One region of the Duganella sp. 3397 genome, then DNA from elsewhere that is predicted to be linked to it. Evidence: predicted binding sites of a transcription regulator. Region 1 holds the regulator's gene; each other region holds the start of a gene.
What was found. The regulator FNR, encoded in region 1, switches genes on or off when oxygen is low (the NO sensors DNR and NnrR bind a similar motif). The targets are predictions, from matches to a motif close to TTGATNNNNATCAA.
Positions count from the first base shown of each region.

Region 1 (4,825 bases):
GGAAGCTGATGACCAGGCCGCCGCGCCCGGCATCGATACCGGCGCCGCGCTGGCGCGCCTCGGCGGCAACCGCCGCCTGCTCACGGTGCTGCTGGAAAAATTCGTCGAGGAATTCGCTGTCACGCAGGCGCAACTGGCCACCGCCATCGGCGCCGGCAATATCGAGCAGGCCGCGCTGCTGGTGCACAAGGTCAAGGGCGCGGCGGGCAACCTGTCGATGGGCCAACTGCACCGCTGCAGCGACGTCCTCGAGCAGCAACTGCGCAGCGACCCGGACCAGGCCGCCCCTGCGCTGGCAGCATTCGGCACGGCACTGGCGACGGTGCTCGATGCGGCCCGCGCGGGGGACCCTGACGATCGTTAAAGACGTTGTGAATTCGCCAAGCTGGGCGTAGCATAGCCTGGCAGCACATTGTTTTTATCCACCCTGAGGGAGTACACAATGATTAAACAGAATTTCGATCAACTCAACACCATGCTCGCCAAACTGGCCACCGACGATGGTTTCCGCGACCGCATGCAGAACGACCCCATCCGCGCGTTGGGCACGCTCGGGATCGAACTCGATCCGGCCAAGGTGCCGGCCGCGCGCCGCCTGCCGTCCAAGGATGCGGCCGCCGCCGACCATGCCGCCTTGGCAAGCAAGCAGATCGGCGAGAACGGCATGGTGCTGTTCATGTTGTCCGGTGTCTCGGTGGCGCGCCTGGCCTCCTGATCCAACCCTGACCGGCTACTCTGCCACCTGGCCGAGGCCGGTCTCTCCATAGCGCAGTTCCACCATCTCGCGCTCACCGCTCGCGGCCACGCCGCAGCCGCACACGGCGATCACCGCGTGGCGCAGGTGGTCGAGCTCCAGCATGGTTTCGATATCGATGTCGTTGATGGCGGCGGTGATAAACGCCGGCAAGCCCGCTTCGGTCGCCAGCAGGTAAAACGTCTGCGACAGGTGGCCGGCGTCGAGCGACATGGCGCGGTACGCCTTCTGGTGATTGCGGTACTTCCAGAACGAGCGCTCCACCCGGCCCACCATCACCACCTGCATGGCCGCGCCGGCCAGCCAGTACTGGTCCGCCACCATTTGCAGCGCCAGCGCCGCCGCCTGGTCCGGCGTGGTGGCGCGCAGCGGCTGCAGCGTATTGTCGACCGGATGGTAGTGGTACAAGCCCGGCGCCAGGCCGTCCACCCGCTGTACCAGCACGAACGCTTCGACCGGATGCAGGCCGCCGCCCGACGGACTGGTCTTTTTCAGCACGTTGGCGTGCGGGCCGATGTGGCGCACTTCCTGGGCGCCGAACGTGCGCTGCAACAGGCGCGCCGCCACCGCCAGCGGCAGGCTGGCGCTGGTGTCGTAATTGCGGCCCGTGTAGCGGCGCAGCAGCACCTCGTCGAGGAAACCGGTGGGAGCCGGCAGCGCCACCGCTGCGCCGATGCTTGCCACCTGCTGCACCGGCGGCGGCGGGTTGCCGTGGCGCTCGAGCAGCTCGTCGAAACTGGGCGCTTCCATGCCGGTATCGCTGCGCACGTCGTGCCAGCGCGAGAAGGTATGCGCCAGTGCCGCCAGCGGCCGCCAGTGCAGCGTGCGCAAGGTGTCGTCGCGTGCGCGCAGGGCGCCCGGCGCCGAATCGGGCGCCGCGTCCTCGGCCAGCAGCAGGCCGTGGGCGAGCAGCCGGTCCACCACTGCCGCGCCATGGCGCTGCGCCAGGTCCGCGTGCGCGGTCCACACCGATGAACCGACTGCGGCCAGCGCGGCCAGGTCGGCCGCATCGACCTCGATCTCGCGGTCCAGGTGCGGCGCCAGCGCCAGCCAGCGGGTGCTGGCCGCCAGGGTGCTGGTACCGGCAAACAGCGCGGCCCAGTCGATGTCCAGTTCTTCGCGGGGTTCCAGGTACAACACGGCGCAACGGCGGAGGTTCATGGTCTTTATCTCTGCTCAAGTTAAGAAATCGGCAATAACCAGGATGAGTCTAGCGCATCGGCCAGCTGCGGGGAAGTGGCGGATGCGCCGCAATACCCGATGGCGCCGGTGCGGCATCGACCAAAAAGCATGGGAGATGGTCTACACTGTCGGTCATGATCAAAGACCTGCCGTCGCTGGTGCTGCCCGGCGCCACAATCGACATCCTCAAGGCCAGCTGCGCCACGTGCAGCATGCACCAGCTGTGCCTGCCCATGGGACTGGGCAACGAAGACATGGAGCGGCTCGACCAGATTATCGGCCGCCGCCGCAAGGTCGCGCGCGGCAATACTCTGTTCCGCATAGGCGATCCGTTCCAGAACCTGTACGCGATCCGCCTCGGCCACTTCAAGACCTACCAGGTCAACCGCGAAGGCGCCGAGCAGATCACCGGCTTCCAGATGGCCGGCGAGCTGCTGGGCATGGACGCCATCAGCACCGACCTGCACCATTGCACGGCGGTGGCGCTGGAAGACAGCGAAGTGTGCGAAATTCCGTTCGCCACCCTGCAGCAGCTGCTGGCCGAAATGCCCACGCTGCTGCGCCACTTCCACCGCATGATGAGCCAGGAAATCACGCGCGAACAAAGCGTGATGCTTTTATTGGGCAATATGCAGGCGACGCAGCGCTTCGCCGCCTTCCTGGTCAACCTGTCGTCGCGCTACGAAGCACGCGGCTATTCGCCCAACGCCTTCCAGCTGCGCATGTCGCGCGAGGAAATCGGCAACTACCTGGGCCTGACCATCGAGAGCATCAGCCGCCTGCTGTCGAAGTTCAAGAAGGAAGGGCTGGTCAAGGTGAGCAACCGCGAGATCGAACTGCTCGAGCCGCACACGCTCAAGGCGATTACGGCCGGTACGCAGACTTGCGGTTGATCCCACCCCCTGAACCGATGGGGTCGGACCCCGTACGGGGTCCGACCCCGGTTGGCTGTGCGGGGTAGCGGCTGCTTAATCGGCTACCAGCGCTACACCACGCTCCTTCGGCCACACCCACGCGCCCGCCAGGCGCCAGTCGCGTTTTTCTCCTTCCACCAGCACCACCCAGCGGCTGCGCTCGAGCATGGCCAGCGGCGCCTCGAAGCGGCCCGCCGTATCGGGTTGCAGCGTCGCTTCGATGTCCTTGTCGGGCAAGGTTGCGTGTGAAAGTCTTAGCCGCATGGGCTCGGTCATGCCGCCGCCGTGCAAGCGTTGTACTTGCCCCGACAGCACGCTGCGGCTGGCGTCGTAGGTCAGCGTCATCGACAGGCCCATGGCGCTGGCCACGCGGTCGCGCGTCAGGTCCTGGTTGATGGCCTTGCCCTGCTTGTAATAGTCGCCGACCACCACCGGGTCGGGCGTGGAGAACGCCAGGTAAGCGGTAAACGCGCTGCCGGCCACCACGATGGCCGGGCCCAGCATCAGCAACCACGGCCAGCGTTGCTGGTACCACGGGGTGACGGTGCTGTGTAGATGGTGCATATGAATACTCCTAGCGGGGGACGATGAAGACCGCAGTTTCGTTGACGTGCAGCGCCGGGTCATCGACAGCCGTGAGCGCCACTTCGATCCTGTTCGAGCCCGGCTGGGCGGCGCCGTGCGCGGTGCGCAGGCGAATCGGCACGCCGCGCGTTTCGGTCGCATCGAGCCGCACCGTATCTGGCGTGACCAGGGCCAGCGACTCGATGCCGGCGACGCTGATGCGGTACGTATGGGCGCGTTCGGTGGTATTCATGATCTGCAGCCGGTAGACGTTTTCGATCATGCCGTCTTCCACTTCGCGGCCCATGGCGCCGCGGTCGCGGATCACGTCCATCTTGAGGGGCACGCGCAGGTACAGGGCGGTACTGGCGCCGGTCACGATCAGCAGCAGGACGGCGGTGTAGATGCGCACCCGGGGGCGCCAGGTGCGGCGGCGGATCTCGGTGGGCGTCAGGTGTTCGTCCAGTGCGCGTTCGGTGGCGTAGCGGATCAGGCCGTGCGGTGCATCGATCTTGTCCATCACGCCGTTGCACGCATCCACGCAGGCGGCGCAGCCGATGCACTCGTATTGCAGGCCGTTGCGGATGTCGATGCCGGTGGGGCACACCTGCACGCACAGCGAACAGTCGATGCAGGCGCCGCCGGTATTGGCTGCCTGCTTGTGGCGCGGGCCGCGTGGCTCGCCGCGCTTGGCATCGTAGGTGATGACCAGGGTGTCGCGGTCGAACATCGAGCTCTGGAAGCGGGCGTACGGGCACATGTACTTGCACACCTGTTCGCGCATCCAGCCGGCGTTGCCGTAGGTGGCAAACGCATAGAACAGCACCCAGAACCATTCCCACGGTCCGAAGTCGAAGGTTTGCACCTCGACCATCAGATCGCGGATTGGCGTGAAGTAGCCGACAAAGGTAAAACCGGTCCACAGGGCGACCGCGCCCCAGGCCAGGTGCTTGGCGGTCTTTCTACCGAGCTTGTTGGCTGACCACGGCTGGCGGTCGAGCAACATGCGCGCGCTGCGCTTGCCCTCGATCTTGCGCTCGATCCAGAGAAAAATTTCGGTATACACCGTTTGCGGACAGGTGAAGCCGCACCACACGCGTCCGGCCACGGCCGTGGCCAGGAACAGCAAGTAGGCGCTGATGATCAGCAGCACCGCCAGATAAATGAAATCCTGGGGCCACAAGACCATGCCGAAGATGTAGAACTTGCGCGTGGTCAGGTCGAACAGCAGCGCCTGGCGGTCGTTCCATTGCAGCCACGGCGTGCCGTAGAACGCCAACTGCGTCAGCCAGGCGAACAGCCAGCGCAGGCGGGCGTAGCGGCCCGACGTTTCGCGCGGGTAGATTTCCTCGCGCGCCGCATACATCTTGACGACCTGGGTCTCGGGCGCACTCATTTTGCCGGTTCCGCT
Region 1 covers NZ_JAVDVB010000001.1:260,731-265,555, reverse strand. The annotation lists gene J2X54_RS01170 (response regulator) at 1-364, shown strand, start outside; gene J2X54_RS01165 (NHLP-related RiPP peptide) at 443-715, shown strand; gene J2X54_RS01160 (putative peptide maturation dehydrogenase) at 731-1,915, opposite strand; gene fnr (fumarate/nitrate reduction transcriptional regulator Fnr) at 2,071-2,829, shown strand; gene J2X54_RS01150 (FixH family protein) at 2,905-3,414, opposite strand; gene ccoG (cytochrome c oxidase accessory protein CcoG) at 3,425-4,810, opposite strand; gene ccoP (cytochrome-c oxidase, cbb3-type subunit III) at 4,807-4,825, opposite strand, start outside.

Region 2 (4,825 bases), on a different contig from region 1:
CGACGCAGGGTTTTCAGTGCTTCGGCATCCTTGATGCCGATGGTGCGCTGATCTACGCTGATCAGGCCGATTTCGTTGAAGGCCGACAGCGTGCGGCTGACGGTTTCCAGCGTAAGGCCCAGGTAGCTGCCGATCTCGTGGCGGGTCATGCGCAGGTTGAACAGCTTGGCCGAATAACCCATCTGGGCGAAGCGGTCGGCCAGCGTGACCAGGAAGCGCGCCACGCGGGCCTCGGCAGACAGCGCGCCCAGCATGCCGATCATGGCCTGCTCGCGGACCAGTTCGCGGCTCATGACGCCGTACATCATGTTTTCCAGTTCCAGGTGCACGCGGCCCAGCGCCGTGAGTTTTTTGAACGGCAGCAGGATCAGGTCGCAATCGGACAGCGCCACCGCTTCCGACGAGTAATGGCGGGTGTGGATGCCATCGACGCCGAGCATGTCGCCCTTCATCGGAAAGCTCAGCACCTGCTCGTTGCCGAATTCGTCGATGAGCACGGTTTTCAGGAAACCGGAATTGACGATGTACAGGGTGTCGAACGGTTGGCCGATGGTGTGGATGCGCTGGCCGGTTTTGAACTGCACGTGCTGGAACAGCAACTCCTCGGTGGTGACCGACACTGCCGACGGAATGTGCAGCAAATCGCACACTTCCTTGAGGTTGGACCAAAGGCGCCCCTGACGCTGGCGGCCGGCTTCCATCGACGACGATTGCAGGGTCGTCGTGACCGGGCGAATTTCAGACGCTTGCGTTGACAGCATGGTGAGCTCCTGTGTGCACGTTACAGTTCGAATCAATGGAGGGATGCCGCCCGGTGCCTTACTTGGTGCCGTGCAACATGAACAGTGATTTCAGTATGCCAACAGGGGCCGGGGCTGGATATCAGCAATGGCTGAATCTGACCGTAGGAGCGCACGCAGGTTTGTAGGAGAAATCCTACTGGAGGAGGGGGATTCAGGTTTTGAACGGCGACAGCAGGCGATGCGCTACGGCATATTGAACCATTTCGGACAGCGAGCTCATCCCCATTTTTTGCATGATGCGGGTTTTATGGGTGCTGACAGTCTTCACGCTCAGGTGCAGGCCGTTGGCGATTTCGGTGATCGACTTGCCAGCGACGAGCAGCGAAAAGACCTCGAATTCGCGGTCGGACAGCTGTTTATGCAACAGGCTTTCGTTGGGCATCATGATATTGAGCGCCAGTTGCTCGGCCACCTCGGTGCTGATGTAGGGCCGGCCCGAGGCCACCTTGCGGATCGCGCCGACCAGCTGGGTGCCGGCGCTTTCCTTGGTCAGATAGCCCTGGGCGCCGGCGCGGATCGCCCGCACCGCGTATTGCTCTTCCTCGTGCATGGTCAGTATGAGAATGGCCAGCTTGGGCGCCTCGGCCTTGATCTGGCGTATCAGGTCGACCCCGCTGCGCCCTGGCATCGACAGATCGAGCATCAGCAGGTCGAAGCCGCCCTGGCGCACGTGGCTCAGCACTTCGAAGCCATCGATGGCCTCGCCGACGATGTCGATGTCGGGCGCGCCGTCGAGGATGCGCTTGAGCCCTTCGCGCATGATGGTGTGGTCGTCTGCGATAACTATTCTGATCATCGGGGTCGCTTGCGTGCGAAGGTGAATAGAGTAACAGTATTGCGATTGAATTAATCTTGTGATGCTACTACAAATAGTTACCGTACGGCCTAATTTTTGTACTCGGGTTCGGCGATCAGGCGGTGCACGAGTACGGGAATGCGTGATTGCGACAACACCTTGTTGGTCACACTACCGAGCAGTAACTGGCCCCAGCCGCTGCGCCCGTGCGAACCGATAAAGATCAGGTCGCAACCGTGCTTGACACCGGCGGCGACGATCTCGGTGGCTGCGCTTTCGGCAAACGTGGTGAGGGCGGTACAGCGGATGTTGCGTTGCAAACACGCTTGCACCACGTCGCGCGTGTGCTCGTCGCCAGCACGCAGCAGGGCGGCGCGGTATTCCTCCTCACTGGGATAGCTGGGCGGAATGATTTCAACGTAGATCGGGTACTGGTAGGCGGGCGCCACGAACAGGACCAATACCTCCGCGCCAAGCTGCTCGGCAAACGTCACGCCGGCGCAGGCGGTCTTGCTGGAGACGGAAGAACCGTCGGTCGTGATCAGGATTTTTCGGTACATGGGGAACTCCCGGAAAGATAAGGCACGCGTTTCATTGTAGACGCGATTTACATTATTGCTAGTATGCAAAGAGTTGATGTTTGTCAAACACATCCACTTTGCCGGGCACAAACGTGTTGGCTGTCGCTGCTTTTTTTGCACACGAGCATTAGTTTTGTGTCCCAAGCTGTACGTTGGGCTGACATCCGGTGATAGTATCTCCAAATACAACGGAATGTGACGCCGTGCCGGTAATGATCGGTGGCTTGTTTGGCACATCCGGCGCGGCCCTGCTACACTCGCGATAGTGTTTTATTGCCGTGCATCATCATCGTGGGGCAGCAATTTTACAAATTATGGAGAAGCACGGATTATGACCAACGCCGCTGACGATTTCGACGCCTTATTTGAAGAAGTGTCCGCCCAAAGCAAGAATGCCGCGCCAGCTCCAGCGCCGGCCCCCGCCCCAGCACCGGCAGCAGCCGAAGACGACCTGGAAAGCCTGTTCGACCAGGTGTCCTCTGGTGCTGCAGTGAGCGCTCCGTCCCCGGCTCCTGCCGCTGTGGCCGCCGGACCTGCTGCCGCTGCCGAAGGCGGAGAGGGCGCCGAAGGCGATGGCACCGACAAGCCGATGTTCGAACGCCTGGGCGGCATTGTGCGCCTGCTGCACGACTCGCTGCGCGAACTGGGCTACGACAAGGCGCTGACCGAAGCGTCGTCGCAGATCAACGACGCCCAGGACCGCCTCGAATACGTCGCCTCGCTGACCGAGCAGGCCGCCAACAAGGTGCTCAATACGCTCGACGAAGCCATGCCCGACCAGGACACGCTGTCGAAGCAATCGAAGGACATGGAAAACCGCTGGGCCGACCTGTTCGCAGGCAAGCTGAGCCTGGACCAGTTCAAGCAGCTGGCCGGCGACTCGCAGGCCTTCGCCGCTGCCGTCTCGGCCGCCACCGAAACCGAGAAGGCCCGCCTGCTCGAGATCATGATGGCCCAGGACTTCCAGGACATCACCGGCCAGCTGATCAAGAAAGTGGTGATTATCACCAAGACCGTCGAGGCCGAACTGGCGCAACTGCTGCGCGACAACGCACCGCCTGATGTGCGCGAGAAAATCGCCCAGAAGGAAGTAAACTTGATGACCGGTCCATCGACGCCTACCGTGGCGCTGAGCCAGGACAGCGTGGACGATCTGCTTGCCGATCTGGGGTTCTAATGGACGATATGCTCAAGGATTTCGTCGTCGAGGCGATGGATCTTGCGGTCAACGTGGAAGAGCACCTGCTGGCGCTCGAACGCGATCCTGACAACAAGGAAACCCTCAACGCGGTGTTCCGTTCCTTCCACACCATTAAAGGTGGCGCCGGTTTCATGGGCCTGCCGGCGATGGTGACGGCCTGTCACCTGACCGAAAACCTGTTCGACGCGCTGCGCACCGGCGCCGCGCCGGTGACGCCGCTGGCGATCGAAGCGGCGCTGCAAGCGTCCGGCTTCGTGGCCGACCAGCTGGCCGAACTGAACAACGGCGCCCAGCCGGACAGCCTGCCGGCCCTGCCGCAGGACCTGGAAAGCCTGCTCAATGACGCCATCGCCGGCAAGGCCAGCACGCCTGCTGCCGCGCCTGTCGCTGCACCGGCTCCGGCGCCAGCCCCTGTCGCTGCCGCCCCGGTGGCCGTGGCCGCAGTTGCCGCCGCCACCACTGCCACCACCTCGCCCGACGGCCTGAACTGGGAAGCCATGTACGAAGCAGTGATGCCGGCCGGTAGTTATACCCGTCCGGCTACCGCCGCTGTGGCAGCCGCACCGGCCGCCGCCGTGGCCGCGCCTGCTGCCGCTGCCTCTGCCGCTGCTGCGCCGGTCGCCGCCGCTGCCGAGGTGGTACCAGTCGTGGCCGCGCGCCGCGAAGCGCCGGAAAAACGTGACGAACGTCCGCAAAGCGCCCCCGCCAAAGAAGAGTCGATTCGCATCGATGCTGTTAAACTGGATGCCTTGCTCGAAGTGGCGGGCGAATCGGTGCAGGCCGCCAACCAGGCAGCTGTGCTGCTCGAACGCCTGATGCAGTTCAAATTCGAGGGCCAGGCACAGACCCTGATGGCCACGCTGGCAGAAACACTGGAACGGGCGTCGCGCTACTCGACCGAGTTGCAGCGCGCCACGCTGGCCACCCGCATGCAACCGGTGGGCCGCCTGTTCCAGAAATTCCCGCGCCTGGTGCGTGAGCTGGCCAAGGATTTGGGCAAGGAAGTGGAACTGACCATCGAAGGCGCGGAGACCGAAGTCGATCGCGTGGTCGTGGACAGCCTGTATGATCCGCTGGTGCACATGTTGCGCAATTCGCTGGACCACGGCGTCGAGTCGCCGGCCGATCGCTTAGCTGCCGGCAAGCCCGCCAAGTCGTATATTTCGCTCAAGGCGTGGCAGGAAGCCAACAGCGTGATGATCGTGCTGCAGGATGACGGCAAGGGCATGGACCCGGTGATGTTGCGCGCCAAGGCGCAGCAAAAGGGGCTGATCAGCGAATCGGCCAACCTGACCACCGAGGAGTGCTACCAGCTGGTGTTCCTGCCGGGCTTCTCGACCAAGGAAGTGGCGTCGAGCGTGTCGGGCCGTGGCGTGGGCATGGACGTGGTGAAAACCGCTGTCGAGAAAAACCGTGGCGCGATCAATATCGAGTCCGGCCTCGG
Region 2 covers NZ_JAVDVB010000010.1:87,592-92,416, forward strand. The annotation lists gene J2X54_RS24250 (helix-turn-helix domain-containing protein) at 1-701, opposite strand, end outside; gene J2X54_RS24255 (response regulator transcription factor) at 955-1,599, opposite strand; gene J2X54_RS24260 (universal stress protein) at 1,689-2,159, opposite strand; gene J2X54_RS24265 (protein phosphatase CheZ) at 2,512-3,357, shown strand; gene J2X54_RS24270 (chemotaxis protein CheA) at 3,357-4,825, shown strand, end outside.
Region 2: a site for FNR is predicted at 2,233-2,246, ahead of J2X54_RS24260 (universal stress protein). Genes of this name have one in related genera too.

Region 3 (4,825 bases), on a different contig from region 1:
CCGCTTCGTTCATGCCGGTTACCGGCAGCGTCCGCAGCGCCACAAGTGTCAGCTTGCCATTGCCACGCAGCAGGTGCTCGAGCAACGGCGCGATCTTTTCCGGCGCCACCAGTCCCTTCTGCACGGCTTGCAGCCTGGCGCCGACGGTGTCGATCTCGGCCTGTGCCTGGTTCAGTTCGGCGCGGGCCTGGGCGTCGGGATCGACCACGAAACCCTGGGCACGGGCAGCGATTTCGGTATCGATGCCGCTGATCTGGTTTTGCTGCTGGGCGATTTCCGCCAGCAATATGGCCTGCCTGCTGAGCATCGGCTCGACCGCCATGGTGTAGAGCAGGAACAGGATCAGGCCGGTGGCAGTGAGGAACACCAGCGCCCGTTCGCGCAAGGTCATGGCGTCGAGCTTGGTGCTGACCTTGATCCAGGCGTTTTTCAATGGTTTCATTTGGCCTGTCCTCCCGTCGATTGCAGGCTGAACTGCACGTAAGGCGCCGCCGTGGCGGGACCCGGCTGCGCGGCGGCAACAGCACTGGCGGCGGCCGGCGCGAGCGCCGCGTCAGGCCGCGTGATATCGAGGCTGGCAAAGGTTTTACCGCGCATCACGCGCTCGGTTTTCAGGCGGGCGATGTATTGCGGGATCAGGATCGGCTGCATGGCGCGGCCTTCAACGCCGATGTTGGTACCGGCACCAGCGATAGTCACGCCGGTCAGCCACAGGCCGTTGACGTTCTGGCGCGCGAACGCCCGAAAATACTCGGCATAGCCGGCGCTGTTGCCCAGCGCGCCCTGTTGAAGAAACTGCTCCACCCGGTGCAGCGACGCCAGCTCGGCCCGGGCTTGCGCCACATCGGTGGTCAGGGTGGCGCTTTTCTGGCGCGGCGCGAACTGTTTGTTGGCTTCCTGCAAGCGCCGCTCGCGCTCGGCCAGCAGGGTCTTGCCATGGGCGGCGCGCTGCGCCAGCTCATCGACATTGCGGCTGGCGTACCAGGTCATCAACAGTGTGCCCAGCACGATGGCGCCTAGCGCCTCGGCCATCGGCAGCGCCGCGAAGATCTTCTTCTGCTTGAGGAAGATCGGGTTGAACAGGTTGATCTGCTGGCTCACAGCACAACCTCCTCGTGCCGCAGGGCCGCGCCCAGGGTCAGGAAGAAGCGCTGCTGCTGCTCGACATCGGCAAGCGCCGGCACCCGCGAAAGATCGAACACGTCTTCCAGGCCCATGGCTTCGACCGGGGTGTACAGGTTGGCCGCCAGGTATTCGTGCAGTCCGGGCGCGCCGGTGGGCGCCAGCAACAACTTGTTGACGTTGACGTAATTGAACTGGCGGTCGAAATGGTCGAGCGAGCGCTGCAGCTCCAGCGTGATCTTGTCAAAACAACCCTGCTGCTTGTCGGTGTCCGGTTCCAGCAGCTGGGCAATCGTGACGTCGATGCGGCGCGACAGGTACAGCTCGCCCTTGAAAGTAATCGTCAGCAAGCCGCCGTCGGCGTCGAACGACAGCATGGCAAGGCCGCGGCCTTCGGTTTCCAGCAGCGCCGAGATATTGCGTTGCGCCAGGTCGGGAATGTCGATCACCGTCAGCGCCAGCTGGATGTCGGCGAACAGCGCCTGGCGCGCCTGGATCAGCGCATTGCGGGCGGCCACCGCGAACATCGAATGGCCGCGCGACATGCCGTTGGGATCGACCGGGATATCGAGCACGTCGATGGTGGCGTCATCGACGTGGAAGTCGAGCATGTCCTTCAGGCGCCAGCGCACGGCGGTTCTCAATTCGTCCTGGGGCACATTGGGCGCTTCGACTGTCAGCAGCTGGTATTCGCCGCCGCCGAGCATGGTGCCGAGCTGGTAGCTGGCAAGCTTGAATTCCTTGGCGGCGCGTTCGAGCGCCACCGGCGAACGACTGTCGGTGGCGGGCTGAAACGCGGACAGTTCCACCACGGCCTTGCCATCGCGCGCGCGCTGGACGCGGGCGACGCAGAGTCCATCGCGCAAAAAGGAGACGGTGACCCAGCCTTCCTTCTTTTTAGTTCTTGTAAAAAATCCCATGCCCGTGTTTCTCTGTGGTTATGTCGTTGATTATATTCAACTTTCGAATCATTTTTACGCTATTTGACATTCATGCAGTAAAAATACACATTTTCCCGCAGCGCTTGTTTCTTTAAAGCTGCGCCTGCACCACGCGCTGGATGTAGTCGGGACTGTTGTTCGGCGCACAGGCGGTGCCGACCGTGGCATTGCACGCGGTGACGGTGATGGTGATGCGGTTGGCGGTGGGGTCCGCAGCTCCTGACGCGACGCCAAAGCCGGCCGGCGGCGCCTCGCAAGCTACAGTCACCGTGAACCCCGACAAGCTGGTATTGGCCGGCAACGCGAAGGTGTTGGTGGATGGGCAACCGAGGCCGCCCCCTTGCAGTTGGGTGAACAGCGCCCACTCCATCCCGGCTTTGGCCGCCAGGTAGGCGCGCGCGCCCAGTTCGTCCTGGGTGCGGATGACCTGTTGCGTGGTGGTCAGCGACACCACCGCCACGGCTAGCCCGGCCAGCACCACCAGCAGGAAGATCGCCGTCACCAGCGCCACGCCGGACGACTTGCGCAGCCTGCGCGGGTTCATGACAGGTTGGTTCATGGCGTATTGTTCACGTGGATTTGATGGACCAGCGTCACGGTTTCCAAGCCGCTGTCGGGCCTGGTGCGGCCGAGCGTGAGCGTGAGCCCGACCAGCGCCGATTGCCGGTTCGGATTGGTGCCGACGCTGATATTGCATGCCACAACATTGTTTGCCAGCAGCACCCCGGCGGCAGTTGCCGGCTGCGACGGCACCGGGCTGAAACTGGCTGCAACTGACCGCGTGAGCGTGCCAGTGCCGGTAGCGTTGCCCTGGCAGCGAAAGATCACGGGCCTGCCCACCACCTGGAAGCGCTGGTCGGGCGAGGTATTGGGCGGCCTTGGCGTTGCAGCGTTGACCGGCACCGCAAACGGATTGGCCAGTGGCGACACGGCGTTGCCGCCACCGAGCTCGGTCGCCGGCACGGCGCTGAATGAAATCGTCTGCAAGGACGCGGCAATGGCGCTGCCGGTCACGCGCGCCAGGTTGCTGGCGGCATAGGCGTCGGCATCCTGGAAGCCGACGCCGAGGTTGTAGATGGCAATGTAATTCGGCACCCCTGGCGCCATCGCGGCGTTCGCGCCTACCACGCTGAAACTCGTCGCCGCGCCGTTGGTAAAACTGAGCGGCGTGCCGGTCGTGGTGTTGTCTTCCACCGACAGGTAGCGGCCGCCGCCGTAGGTGGGAATGAATTCCAGGAACACCACGCCGCCGACGTTATTCACGCGGGTACTGTTGGGCAACGACGCGCGGATCTCGCGCGCCATGCGGCGCAGGGCCAGGTCGGCGACATCGGTCATCTCGGCGCGGCCCGCAGTGTCGAGGTAACTGGTGACCGGGCGCCGGATGAACAGCACCAGCGTGCCGGCGATGATCGTGGTCAGCACCATCGCGACGATGATCTCCACCAGCGTGAAGCCGCGCTGGCTACGGTGGTGAGCGTGCAACCTGGGCATCATGTTGGACGCCATCACGGCAGCACGTTCGGCGCGTAGCGCGTGCGGTAGGCGTCGAGCCGCACGAATTCGTTGGCCCCGCCGTAGGTGGTGGTAATGGTGATCTGCAGGGCATTGAGGGCGCCGGCGCTGGACGTGATCGCCGCCCCCGCAGGACCGAGCCCGGCGACGAAATTGAGCGTGACGGTAGAGCGGATGGGCGCCAGCGAGGCATTGCCCATGGTGGCGCCGGTGCTGTCCACGCCGAGCCGGTTGCCGCTAATGTCGACGTCCACGTTGTTCACAGCGAACGTGAACGTGGGCTGGCCGGCCACCAGGGCATAGTCGGCGACATTGCCGTACGGGCGATTGGCGCCAGCTGCGCGCGCACCCACCCGCATCGGGGTAGTACAAGCGGCCTGGTTGGCGGCGCTGGCGGCGTTCGGATCGTCGGGCGTACAAAAGGTAAAGCGCGCCAGTTGTACCTCTTCCATCAGCGCTTCGGCAATCATCAGCGCCTGCTTGCGGCGCAGCGGTTCGGCGCTGGACTTGTTGCTGAGATTGATCACGCCGATGATGCCGGCTGCCGCAACGCCCATGATCACCATGAAGAGGATCAGCTCGATGAGGGTGACGCCGCGGGCGCGCCTGGAAAACTGTCTAGAACACATAACCGGTCTCCGCCTCGACATTGAGCGTGGCGGTCTGGTTGCCGCTGCTGAAGTTGAGCGTCAGCCGGGTGAAGCCGGATACGCCGTCGACGGCGTCGCCGCTGTTGAACGGCCGTCCCGCTGCATCGAAATAGAAATATCCATTCTGTGCCATTTCAGTGCGCGGCGCCGTGCTGGCGATGCCGATGCCGGGACTGCCCAGGCATGCCCAGTTGGCCACGTAGGCGCCGCCGACGGGAAACACGCAGAACGCGCGGGTGGCAGTGGTACCGTTGTTGGTGCCGCCCGGCGCCTGGGCCAGGTTGGCGGCCGTATTGCAGACCGTCCCCGTGGCAGGGTTCACGTCGAAGCACACCGCGAAGCCGGCAGGCGTGGAGCGCACGTACACCGGACGGTTCTGGGCGATGGCGAGCTTCTGGGCGTAGCGTATCAGTGCCTTGGCCTGGTCGGCGAACGCCCTGGCTTCGAACACCTGGCGGTCCACGAACCTGCTGCCGACCACCGCGCCCATGATGCCGATCAGGACTATCACCATGATCAGTTCGATCATGGTGAAGCCGGCGCGGCCAGAACACCTGCCTGCCCTGAACTGCAACATGTCCGCCCTTGTCTATTCGG
Region 3 covers NZ_JAVDVB010000002.1:944,780-949,604, forward strand. The annotation lists gene J2X54_RS08585 (hypothetical protein) at 1-442, opposite strand, end outside; gene J2X54_RS08590 (MSHA biogenesis protein MshI) at 439-1,101, opposite strand; gene J2X54_RS08595 (agglutinin biogenesis protein MshI) at 1,098-2,042, opposite strand; gene J2X54_RS08600 (agglutinin biogenesis protein MshP) at 2,155-2,622, opposite strand; gene J2X54_RS08605 (type II secretion system protein) at 2,619-3,560, opposite strand; gene J2X54_RS08610 (prepilin-type N-terminal cleavage/methylation domain-containing protein) at 3,572-4,207, opposite strand; gene J2X54_RS08615 (prepilin-type N-terminal cleavage/methylation domain-containing protein) at 4,197-4,805, opposite strand.
Region 3: a site for FNR is predicted at 2,069-2,082, ahead of J2X54_RS08595 (agglutinin biogenesis protein MshI). Genes of this name have one in related genera too.